3 regions of the Roseibium salinum genome follow, and region 1 is predicted to be linked to each of the others. Evidence: predicted binding sites of a transcription regulator. Region 1 holds the regulator's gene; each other region holds the start of a gene.

The links. The regulator PhoB, encoded in region 1, activates phosphate uptake and scavenging genes when phosphate is short. The targets are predictions, from matches to a motif close to TGTCATNNANCTGTCAT.
Region 2: ON753_RS21980 (DUF2794 domain-containing protein) is a predicted target of PhoB. The motif match lies at 1,775-1,791, and genes of this name have one in related genera.
Region 3: olsB (l-ornithine N(alpha)-acyltransferase) is a predicted target of PhoB. The motif match lies at 2,377-2,393, and genes of this name have one in related genera.

Annotation. Positions count from the first base shown of each region.
Region 1 covers NZ_JAPEVI010000003.1:2,266,672-2,270,789, forward strand. The annotation lists gene ON753_RS15050 (GcrA family cell cycle regulator) at 382-909, shown strand; gene phoB (phosphate regulon transcriptional regulator PhoB) at 1,210-1,908, opposite strand; gene phoU (phosphate signaling complex protein PhoU) at 1,981-2,679, opposite strand; gene pstB (phosphate ABC transporter ATP-binding protein PstB) at 2,709-3,506, opposite strand; gene pstA (phosphate ABC transporter permease PstA) at 3,518-4,118, opposite strand, start outside.
Region 2 covers NZ_JAPEVI010000003.1:3,752,435-3,756,552, reverse strand. The annotation lists one part of gene ON753_RS21985 (IS1182 family transposase) at 1-71, shown strand, start outside; one part of gene ON753_RS21985 (IS1182 family transposase) at 73-1,005, shown strand; gene ON753_RS21980 (DUF2794 domain-containing protein) at 1,325-1,714, opposite strand; gene ON753_RS21975 (GNAT family N-acetyltransferase) at 2,267-2,785, shown strand; gene ON753_RS21970 (hypothetical protein) at 2,804-3,082, opposite strand; gene ppa (inorganic diphosphatase) at 3,191-3,730, shown strand; gene ON753_RS21960 (metallopeptidase family protein) at 3,773-4,118, opposite strand, start outside.
Region 3 covers NZ_JAPEVI010000003.1:3,491,125-3,495,242, reverse strand. The annotation lists gene ON753_RS20690 (transglycosylase domain-containing protein) at 1-1,083, opposite strand, end outside; gene olsB (l-ornithine N(alpha)-acyltransferase) at 1,280-2,230, opposite strand; gene ON753_RS20680 (PAS domain-containing hybrid sensor histidine kinase/response regulator) at 2,627-4,118, opposite strand, start outside.

The DNA.
Region 1 (4,118 bases):
AGCGCCTTTCCCGCTCCGGTTACGTCACGATAACGGTACGGAAAGGCCAAAACGCAACGTGCCGCCCCGATGAGGCGGCACGCAGCGGAGAACTTATACACCGTCCCTACCGTTGCCTGTCAATGGAAATGCCGTATTTGCCCGCAAATCGGGAAGTCACGACACGTTCAACGGGCTCGCCTTATTTGGGGAAAAGTCGGTTCATCCCCAATTGGTTTAAGACCAGTGGTTGCCTCACAAATTAACACTATTGTAACCTCTGGGCAGTCAGACACGAGATCTCGTGACGTCAATCGGATACAGGCACTAGATATGCCGATCGAGCGCATGCTTGTCACGAGGCTAATGGCCGCCGGTCGGTCAAATAAAAAGGGTGCGGCAATGAGCTGGACGAACGAACGGGTTGAGCTTCTCAAAAAGCTTTGGAGCGACGGCTTGAGCGCCAGTCAGATTGCGGGCGAGCTGGGCGGGGTGACCCGCAACGCCGTGATCGGCAAGGTGCACCGGCTGGGCCTTTCCGGCCGCGCCAAAACGGCCTCCAACCCGTCCAAACAGCGTCGCGCACGACCCAACGCTCCCGCGGGCACTTCGGCACCGAAGAAACCGGCCGCCCAGCCGCAATCGATCGGCGCGACCGCCCTGAAGGCCGATTACGCACCGGCTCCGGTGGCCGAAGCAAAACCGGAACCGATCGCGGAACTGGTCCCGATCTCCCAGCGTGCAACGATCCTGACGCTGACCGAGCGGACCTGCAAATGGCCGATCGGTGATCCGGCAACGGACGACTTCTATTTCTGCGGCCGCCAGTCGGATGCCGGCGTGCCCTATTGCGCGCACCACTGCAAGATCGCCTACCAGCCGGTCGCCGACCGCCGCCGCGACCGCAAGGTGATCGCCCAGGCATCCTGACGCAACAGTTCAGCTCAGACTTGAAGTGCCCGCCGATCCGGTGGGCATTTTTGTTTTCTGACCCTGCGATCTCCATCGCCAGCCGGGCGCGCCGGGATCGGAGAGCCGCAAGCCCGTTCTCCTTCCATCCTACACGACAGACCTCGGCTCACCGGTCCCGGATCTGCGCTTCGCTCCGTCCGGGAGGACGAAGGAAAGGTTGTCGCTAGGCTAGGCCGGGTGCACCACGGCTATGGGCATTCGTGAAGGGGGTGCCCGTTTTCGGCAGTGCGGGCGGCGCGGCAGTGGCGCCTCTACGGTTCAGCCTGTTGCCGAGAACTGATCGTTGAAGGCGTACCCGGCGCCGCGGACGGTGCGGATCGGGTCACTGGCCTTGCCCTTGTTGAGCGCCTTGCGCAGGCGCCCGACATGGACGTCCACGGTGCGCTCGTCGACATAGACGTCGTGACCCCAGACGCCGTCGAGCAACTGCTCGCGCGAGAAAACACGCCCGGGCGACGTCATCAGGAATTCCAGCAGACGGAACTCCGTCGGCCCGAGATGGATCTCCTTGGCGTTCCTGCGGACGCGGTGCGTTTCGCGGTCCAGTTCGATGTCGCCGGAGCGCAGCATGCTCGACACCACTTCCGGGCTTGCCCGCCGCAGGATGGCGCGCACGCGGGCCATCAGTTCGGGCACGGAGAAGGGCTTGACCACGTAGTCGTCGGCCCCTGTCGCCAGGCCGCGAATGCGCTCGGCCTCCTCGCCGCGGGCCGTGAGCATGATGACCGGCAGACGTTCGGTATCTTCACGGGCACGCAGGCGCCGGCACAGTTCAATTCCGGACAGGCCCGGCAGCATCCAGTCGAGGAGCAGGAGATCCGGGAGGCTTTCCCTCAGCCGGAGTTCCGCTTCATCGCCGCGGACACAGGATTCAACCGTGTATCCTTCCGCTTCCAGATTGTATCGCAACAGAAGGCTGAGTGGTTCTTCGTCTTCAACGATGAGCACCTTCGGCATACAGTATCGCTCCACTTCCCTCACCGGCGCCGAGCGCCGGACAGTTCATTCCTGGCGTTCAACGAGCAAGGTTCAGGCAGGACCCATGGTTTCGTCCATCTTCGTGCGCTCTTCCGGCAGGCGCTCACCGGTGACCATGTAGTAGACGTTCTCGGCGATGTTGGTCGCGTGATCGCCGATGCGCTCGATGTTCTTGGCGCAGAACAGGAGATGGACACACTGGGTAATGACCCGGGGGTCTTCCATCATGTAGGTCAGCAGCTCGCGGAAGATCGAGGTGTAGATCGCATCGACCTCGGCATCGGCCTCCTGGACCCGGCGCGCGGCTTCGGCGTCCTTGCGGGTATAAGCGTCCAGCACCTGCTTGAGCTGCGACAGGGCAAGCTCGGTCATGTGCTCGACGCCGATGGCAAGCTTCTTGGACTGCAGCCCGCTGTCGATGGCAATCGCCCGCTTGGCGACGTTCTTGGCCAGGTCTCCGACCCGTTCCAGGTCGTTGGCAATCCGCGTTGCCGCGGTGATTTCCCTGAGGTCCTGGCCCAGCGGCTGGCGGCGGGCGATCATTTCGATCAGCTTCACCTCGACTTCGTGATGCAGCGCGTCCAGGCGCTCATCCTGACGGATGGTGGTTCTGGCCAGCTCGAGATCCTGCGAAACCAGCGCGGACACGGCATCCGCAAAGGCCCTTTCAGCCAGGCCGCCCATTTCGGCGATCTTGCCGGCCATGTCCGTCAGTTCCTGGTCAAACGCCGAGACAATATGTTCAGACATCGTGTGTCCCCTAGTATCCGGTATTTCGGTCAGCCGAAGCGGCCCGTGATGTAGTCCTGCGTCCGCTTGTCCTTCGGGTTGGTGAAGATGTCCTGGGTCAGGCCCTCCTCGACCAGCACGCCAAGGTGGAAGAATGCGGTACGCTGCGAGACGCGGGCCGCCTGCTGCATGGAGTGCGTCACGATGACGATGGTGAAATTCTCGCGCAGTTCGTCGATCAGCTCTTCCACTTTCGCCGTCGCGATCGGGTCGAGCGCGGAGCACGGCTCGTCCATCAGGATCACTTCCGGGCTGACGGCGATCGCACGGGCGATGCACAGACGCTGCTGCTGGCCGCCGGACATGCCCGTGCCCGGCTCGTCCAGGCGGTCCTTGGCTTCTTCCCACAGTCCCGCCTTCTGCAGGCTGGAGGCGACGATGTCGTCCAGCTCGGCCTTGTTGCGGGCCAGGCCATGGATGCGCGCCCCATAGGCGACATTGTCATAGATCGACTTCGGGAACGGATTGGGCTTCTGGAACACCATGCCCACCTTTGCCCGCAGCCGCACCGGATCGACCCTGGGATCGTAGATGTTTTCACCGTCGATCTCGATCCGGCCCTCGACCCGGCTGCTCGCAATCGTATCGTTCATGCGGTTCAGACACCGCAGGAAAGTCGACTTCCCGCAGCCGGAGGGACCGATGAAAGCCGTGACCGACTGTGGCCGGATTTCAATGCTCACATCCTTGATGGCATGGGTATCGCCGTAATAGACCTGCACATTCCCGGCAGAGATCTTGCTCTGTGACATGTTGTTCGCCTGTTCGATTGTCGGCATCTCGTTCATCGGCTCGGTCCTTACCAGCGGCGCTCAAACCTGCGGCGCAGGATGATCGCGATAATGTTCATGGCCATCAGGAATACCAGCAGGACAATGATCCCGCCCCATGCCCGCTCGTAGAATGCCGGGTCGGCTCGCTTCGCCCATTCGTAGATCTGGGCCGGCATGGCCGAGTTCGGCGACAGGAAACCGGCGGCGACGCCATCGGGAAAATTGGAGGCGATGAAGCCGACCATCCCGATGAGAAGCAGCGGCGCCGTCTCCCCAAGCGCCTGCGCCAGACCGATGATCGTGCCGGTCAGGATGCCCGGCATCGCCAACGGCAGCACGTGGTGAAAGATCGACTGCATTTTCGACGCGCCGATGCCGAGGGCCGCGTCGCGAATGCTCGGCGGCACGGCCTTGAGGGAGGCGCGCGTCGAAATGATGATCGTCGGCAGGGTCATCAGGGTCAACACCAGGCCGCCGACAAGAGGAGCCGACTGCGGCAGATGCATGAACTGGATGAACACCGCCAGACCGAGGATACCGAACACGATCGACGGAACCGCGGCGAGATTGGAAATATTCACCTCAATCAGGTCGGTAAACCGGTTCTGCGGCGCGAACTCCTCCAGA
Region 2 (4,118 bases), 1.5 Mb from region 1:
ATATCTTCGACCACATTGTCGAGCAGGCGATCGCTCATGGCCTTGTAGACGGCACGGTGCTTTATACGGATCTCGACACATCTGAAGGCGAATGCCAACAAAGGCAAATACGATCTGGCTCAAATCGAGAAGTCACGGGCCGATTATTGGGCGGACCTGGACCGGGCGGTTGAGGCGGAACGCAGGCTGCATGGCCAGAAGCCGCTAAAGGAGCAGGAGCGCTCTCCTGAGGTCAAGCAAACCAAGGTGAGCCGCACGGATCCGGACAGCGGCTACATGGTGCGTGAGGGCAAGCCAAAGGGCTTCTTCTATCTGGACCACCGCACGGTGGACGGTAAATTGGGGATCGTCACGGACACCTTCACCACACCGGCCAATGTCCATGACAGCATTGTTTATCTGAACCGGCTGGACCGTCAGGCACACCGCTTCAGCTTCCAGGTCAAGGCGGTTGGTCTTGATGCGGGCTATGCCACTTCAGCGATAGCCCGGGGACTGGAGGAGCGGGATATTCTGGGGGTGACCGGATACCGCCGCCCGTCTGCCCCAAAGCCCGGCATGATGCGCAAATCAAGCTTCGCTTACGAGGAGCAAACCGATGGCTACCGTTGTCCCGAAGGCCGGCTGCTGACCTATGCAACGACGGACAGGAACGGCTACAAACACTACCGCTCCGACCCTGCCATCTGCAAAAAGTGTCCGCTTCTGGCCTCCTGCACCTCCAATGCCAGGGCTGAGCGCACCATCACCCGCCATGTCTGGCAGGAGAGCAGGGAGCGAAGCGATACATATCGCCTGACACCCTGGGGCAAGGCTGTTTACAAGCGTCGAAAGGAAACCGTGGAGCGTTCGTTTGCCGATGCCAAACAGCTCCATGGCCACAGATACGCCAGGTTCCGAAGTCTGGTGCGCGTCCAGATGCAGTGCCTCCTCGCCGCCGCCGCCCAGAACATCAAGAAGATCGCGATGGCCCTCACCAAACCACCCAAACAAGTACGGGCCTGACAGGCAAAAAGCCCGACCACGCTAAATTCAAAACCCAGAAATAACGGCAAAACAAATCTCAAAAAACAAACCCGCCGAAATCGGCGGGTTTGTCAGCAGTCTGAAGCCCGGCCAAGCGCCGGGCTTTTTGTTTGGCCAAGGTGTTGTCGCCTGCGTGTGTCCAGGGGATTTCATAAGCCGGAACAGGGCGTTTCCGCCCACGGCTCGCGGCGGTCCGTCCACCCTTATTGGCACGACGGCACGGAACAGCCGCGCTGCAGCGCGAGGCGGCGGTCTCAGGATCCACCAGGCACGATCCGCCAGACAAGACCCGGTGCGGTCAGGCCTCGACCACGCTCAGATGCTTCTTCTTTTCCAGCACCCGCAGGACCTGGCCGAGGTCATGGCCGCGCTTCAGGATCATGCCGCCGGCGGCAATGACGGAATAGGCCCCCTGGCGCCGGGCAAGCTTCGGATCCTTCTCGATCCGGTAGAGCGGCATTTCGGAAGATCTGCGGAATACGGAGAAGACGGCCCTGTCCTTCAGAAGGTCGATGGCATAGTCCCGCCACTCGCCGTCGGAGACCATGCGTCCGTAGAGACGAAGGATGGTATCGAGTTCGCGCCGGTTGAAGGCAACGACGGGTTTGGGAGAGGGGGCCGGGTGGCCTTGCGGCAGCGGGCTCAGCCCCCTGCCGCGCTGAAACGCGCTATCGTCGGCTTCGCTCATTCCGCCTCCATTTCGCTCGCGGTTTCGCTGCTGACCGGGAATCATCACTCTGGATATTCCCGTCACCCGAATGTCATGATGCGTTGGCTTTGGGGTGTATGGCAAGCCCGCAATGCCAGAAAGCGCTTTCCGGCTGCCGGATCCGGCAACCCCGGCAGGCGAAATTCCGGGGAGATACGGAAAAAACGGCCCCTTTGCGTTTTGCCCAAAAAGAATGCGCAAATTTTCATGTTTTTGCCGCATTCCAGCCCTTGGCCAGCCACTTTGACTATCCATATTCCAAATATACCCTGATGGGTATGGCCAGTAGGGACCGCGGAATGCATTAGCCCCCCAGCCCCCCGAGGTTGCTACCGGCCTGCCAGATTTAGTGAGTCAAACATCAGGGCAACTGAAGGGCCGGCTATATGCCGGCCCTTTTCATTTTTCCGACCACCGCCTCCGAATATCGTCATATCTGTCAAGCCGCTCCACGGGGCGGCAGCGACTTTTCGGTTGCCGGGCCGCGATTGCCTCTTTTCCATTCCGCCTGTTGCTGTATCCTTTTGAACGATGACCACTGACCTGATCGATCTGCGCGCGGCGACGACCGCGGATTGCGAGGCCCTTGCCGGAATTCATTGCGAAGCCTGGCTCGGTGCCTACCGCGGCGTTTTGCATGGCGTCGACCTGCAGAAGATGATTTCCCGCAGGGGGCTCGGCTGGTGGCGGGGCGCCCTTGCCCGCGGCGTCGACATCAAGATCCTCAGCATTGCCGACATTCCGGCCGGTTACGCCACTTACGGGTCCTGCCGGCTGCGCAATACCGGCATGGACGGCGAGATCTACGAGCTCTATCTGAAACCGGAATACCAGGGCCTCGGCTTCGGGCGTGTGCTGTTCGACAATGTCAGGGAAACCCTGGCGGCAAAGAACCTCGCCGGCCTTGCGGTGCAGGTTCTCAGCGACAATGAGCCGGCCCGCGCCTTCTACAAGGCGCTTGGCGGCCGGCTGGCGGCAAAATCCGGCTACAGGCTGGGCGGCAAGAGGCTGGAACTGTCGATCTACACCTGGCCTGTGACGGGAGCCTGACGTCTGGCGCTGGCGCGATCACACGGGAATGCCAGCCTCAGCCAAGATATTGCCGATCGTGACGGGTTCCCGGGACCAGTCGAAACGCCCGGTCGTCTTGTCCGCCGCCTGCCTGGCCGGCTCATTGGCGGTCTTGTTCGATTTCGTAACGATGCGGGTGATCTTGCAGGTACCGCCGCCGGGCCCGATCTGCGTGAACCGGCGCCATCCTGCCGTTTTCACTTTCCGGTGCGCGCGCAAACATACCTGCCTGCAGCTCTTCGCCCCTGGGTGCGCCATTTCGTTCATGCCGATCAATCCGACCTTTTGCGGCCACGTTCATCAATTAGGTGCAATGCAAAATAAGGGCTTGAACTTCGTTCAAGGGATTGCGATAGACGCAGCGACGATCAACAGGAGTTTGCAATGCGTATTGACGCCGTGCCGATTGGCAACAACCCGCCGGAAGACATCAATGTCATCATTGAGGTCTCCGTTGGTGGTGAGCCGATCAAATACGAGATGGATAAGGACGCGGGCGCAATGTATGTCGACCGTTTCCTCTATACCCCGATGCGCTACCCGGGCAACTACGGCTTCGTTCCGCACACGCTCTGCGGCGACGGCGATCCGATCGACGTGGTCGTGGTCAACCAGCGGCCGGTCGTTCCCGGTGCGATCATGAACTGCCGGCCGATCGGCGTCCTGCTGATGGAAGACGAGTCCGGCCAGGACGAAAAGATCATCGCGGTGCCGAGCCACAAGCTGACCAAGCGCTACGACGACATCAACGATATTTCGGATCTCCCGGACATCACCATGGCGCAGGTCAAGCACTTCTTCGAGCACTACAAGGACCTGGAACCCGGCAAATGGGTGAAGGTGACCGGCGTCGAGGGTATCGATGGGGCCAAGCGGCTGATCACCGAATCCATCGCCCGCGCCCGGAAGGAAGCAGCCGAATAAGCTGCCGTTTCGCGGAAAATCATCCGGGGCCGTAGCCGACGCTTACCGTTCGGCTGCGGCCTCGATGCGTTCCATGTCATGGTCCGAAAGGCCGAAGTGGTGGCCGATTTCGTGGATCAGGACATGAGCGACGACATCGCCCAGCGTTTCGTCCATGGCTGCCCAGTAATCCAGGATGGGCCTGCGGAACAGCCAGATCCGGTTGGGCATCCGGCCGGTGGCGAACAGATCGCCGCCTTCGGCCAGCCCGCTGCCCTCAAACAACCCCAGAAGATCATGCGGATCCTCGATCGACAGCGCGTCGAGCACTTCGTCGGGCGCATATTCCGCAAGGCTGATTTGCAGATGTCCGCAGCGCAGCAACAGATCGTCCGGGAGGCCGGCCAGC
Region 3 (4,118 bases), 1.2 Mb from region 1:
CATCACCCAGTCGGCGGCATAGTTTTCGCTTGCGGTGGTGTAGCGGCGCACGACCTTGGCCGGGGCCGCCAGGGCGTTCTTGGCCTCCTGGCCATCGATGTAGCCCTCTTCATGCATCGCCGCGAGCACCAGCTGGGCCCGCTCCTCGGCAAGATCCGGATTGCGGGCCGGGGAATAGCGCGAGGGTGCCTTGAGCAGGCCCGCCATGGTCGCCGCCTCGGCGATGGTGACGAGCCGTGCCGATTTGCCGAAATACCGGCGGGCGGCCGCGTCCACCCCATAGCTGCCGGCTCCCAGATAGACCCGGTTCAGATACATTTCCAGGATCTCGTCCTTGGAGTATTCGGCCTCCAGCCAGAAGGCGAGCACCAGTTCCTGGATCTTGCGCTTGAGCGTGCGGTCCGGTTCCAGGAACAGGTTCTTGGCAAGCTGCTGCGTCAGCGTCGATCCGCCCTGAACCAGGCGTCCGGAGGTCACGTTGGTATAGACGGCCCGCAACAGGCCGATCGGATCGATGCCGAAATGGGATCGGAAACGGCGATCTTCGATCGCGACCACGGCATTCGGCAGATAGGGCGGCAATTGTTCCAGGCGGACCGCTTCGCCGCCCGTATCGCCCCGGTTCGCAAGGAGCTGGCCGTTGGCGGCGACGATCTTGACATTAGGCGGCCGGGCGGGGACCTGCCATTCGGAGGTCGGCGGCAGATAGGCCGCGTAATAGCCGACGATCCCGGCAACGGCGATGATGCCCCAGATGCCGAGAACCGCGCTCCAGTAGGCGCCGCGCCTGATCAGGCGGCCGAGGCCCGACGGGGTTCGCCGCCGGCTTTTCCCTCGTCCGCTGCGCCGCTTGGCGCCGGAGCGGCCGCCAGAACCGTTTCGTGATTTAGGGCGTTGGGATTTCGCGGGCTTGCCGGGTGATTTCTTCTTGGTTGTGCCGGATTTCGACGTCTTTCGGGACTTTGACTTGCCGCCCGGCGCGGAGGCGCGATCCTGCGGCGTCAGACGCAGGTCGAGCAGGCTGCTGCTCCCGCTTCCAAATGTCGGCTCAATTCGCGGCTGGCGTTTCGCCCTTGTCGCCATCGATCATCCGTCCCGTTTTCCGGCAGAACGCCGGTTTCCCCGGTGATGATCCTAGAATGCGGCAATTTAAGGGGGTGTTAAGTCTGACATCCTTCCCCGGCCGCCCGGCGGAAATTTTCCCCGTTGGCCGCGGTTTAGCTCCCACAGAGGGCCCGAGGATCTGCAGGCGATCCGGCTGTTCGGGCGGCGGGTGCCGTCAGGCCGGCTGCTCGCTCGAATAGCGGCTGGCGTCCGCTCCATAGTAATTGACGTAGCGCGTATTAAGCTCGGAGACCGGCATGATGATCAGAACGTCCGTCGTGCCGAATTGGTGATCGATCACCGCGCCGTCGCCGATGAAGGCACCGAGCCGCAGATAGCCCTTGACGAGCGGCGGCAGGGCGCGCAGGGCTTCCTTGGCATTGATTTCCTCAGCCGGCATGCGGTTCATCTCCACATACCTGTCTTCCACCGCGCGCACGCGCCATTCTTCCGGCGCGCGGGCATTGTGATGCAGAAAGGCAAGCTGGCCAGCGATCGCATCCGGGTTCGTGCTTTCGATGGAAGCGCATCCGAGCATCACGTCGATCTTGTGGCGCAGCACATAGGCCCAGATGCCGTGCCACAGCAGCTCGACGGTTTTCTTGTTGCGGTAGGGCTTCAATACGCAGGACCGGCCGAGTTCCATGAAACGCTTGCCCGAATTGGCGTCGACCAGGGACTGAACGTCGTATTCGCCCGCCGTGTAGAAGCCGCTGTGCCGGTCGGCGATTTCCTGGCGCAGAATGCGGTAGGTGCCGACGATCTCGGGCTTCAGCCTGCCGAGCTTGTTGCGCTTCATCGAGGCATGATCGACCACCAGAAGGTGATCGCAATAGTCATCGAACGGGTCGGCGTCACGGCGTGTTGCCAGGGTATGCGCATCCGCAATGGCCGACATCTCCTGATAGAAGACCTGGTAGCGCAGGCGCTGAGCCTTTTTCACTTCGTAGAAATTGCGCGCCATGCGGACTTCGAGAGAGCCGATCCGGCCGAGCGTTTCGCCGGTCTTCACCGGCGTTTGGAGCGGATGCGCGACGTGCGGTGCGTTTACCATCGCCGCGCCGGGCCACATTGCCGGTGTGAACTTCCGCACCAGCTTCTTCGGAGAAAACAGCCCTTGCCGCATAATGGACATTCCACCCCCTCTTACCGTTTTCCAGGGACACCGGCAGGCGACCGGCCGCGCCTCGTTCGCATGCCGTCCTGCGTGCGCCGGACCGAGCGCTCCGAATCAGGTCACCGTGCTTCGATCCTGCCGTAGACCACGTTAATCCGACAACCGGATGACACCGCGCGTTTCCGCACTCCTGCCACAGGATCACCCGGCCGATTTCCAGCCACCGGACAGTTCAAGCTTAGCTCACTCTTGTGGATTTGTGAAATCTATCGGAGCGGCATTCCGTGCCGCGCTGCAAAAGCAACGCACCCGCTTTGATTGTTGAGAAAGCCCAATGCAATCGTGATATGCTGGCCTCCCATGAAACCGGTAGGGCTCGCTCAGATGATGAGCGCCGCTCCCGGGTCAGCGGCCGATTTCGGCAAGTGCATCGGAAATGGATTCCACGGACAGCGGCTTCGTCAGATAGCCGGCAGCCCCGGCCTCCGTCGCCTTGTCGCGCGCATCCTGCATGACATCCGCCGTGACGATCAGGATTGGTACGGGCGCGCGGCCGCTCGCCTCTTCGTCTTCCCGAATCTTGCGGATCGCCTCGAAACCGTCGAGGCCGGGCATGTGAAGATCCATGAGCACTGCGTCGAACGAACCGCTCAAAGCTTCTTCCACCGCCCGTTCCCCATCGGCGACCATCACCGGCACATGACCGAGCTTGCGCAGCATCGCTTCGCTCAGGAGGCGATTGATGTCGTTGTCTTCCGCGACCAGGAGACGCAAGGGACGGCCGGGATTTCGGCTGCGGCTGGCGAGAAAGCCGTTGGTGACCGGTTCGGAGCTGACATCCCAGGCGTGGTCGATGCCCTCGCCGTTCAATAGCCCGGAAAAGATCTGGATGAGCGTTTCAATGCGCACCGGCCGGATCAGGTAGGCCGCATACCCGGCTTCACGCAGGTGCTCCAGCCGTTCCCGCTCCGGCGGAGCGATCATGATGACCGCCGGTGCCCGGCAGCCCGACAGGCGGGCGGTGGCCAGCCAGCCGCCGCCGTCGGAAAGCGCGGAGTTGTCGACGACCAGAAGATCCGCCGAACACAGAGCTTCATCGAGATCGGAATTGCCCGGTGCCCGGACGGTGACGTCCGAGCCGTGGCGCGCCAGGCGCCTGGCCAGAAGCGGACATTCGATCCGGCTGTTGCTGACAAGGACGATCTTGCGTCCCTCGAGGCCGGCAAGGCGCGGGTCATTGCTGGAAGAAAGGCCTTCGGGAATCGGCAGCGAGACGCGGAAAGTCGCGCCGCCGTCTCCGGTGGGCCGCGCCGTGATCGCCCCGCCCATGAGGCCTGCCAGGCGCTGCGCAATGGCAAGTCCCAGGCCCGTGCCGCCGAATTTGCGTGCCGGGCCGTGATCGATCTGCTCGAACTCCCTGAACAGGCGCTCCGCCTCGGCTTCGTCGAAGCCGATGCCGGTATCGCGCACGTCGATGTCAAGGAAGCTGCCGCCTTCGGGATTTGGCCGTCCCTCCAGTTCCACCGCCACCCCGCCATCGTCTGTGAACTTGATGCCGTTGCCGATCAGATTGAACAGGATCTGCCGCACCCTGGTGGCATCCAGGGTGACTTCCGCCGGAAGGTCCGGATCGACGAAAGCGCCGACCTCGAGCCGCTTGGCATGGGCCTTGGGGGCCAGAAGCTCGACGACGTTTTCCGCAAGCGCGCCCACCCGCACCGGAGTGGCCCGGATGTCCAGCTTGCCGGCCTCCACCTTGGAGAAGTCCAGCACTTCGTCTATCAGGAGCAGCAGCGTTTCGCCCGAGGTTTCCAGCGCCTCGATATAGGCGCTTTGTTCCTTGGTGAGACGCGTGTCGCGCAGCAGGGCGGCCATGCCGAGGACACCGTTCAGCGGC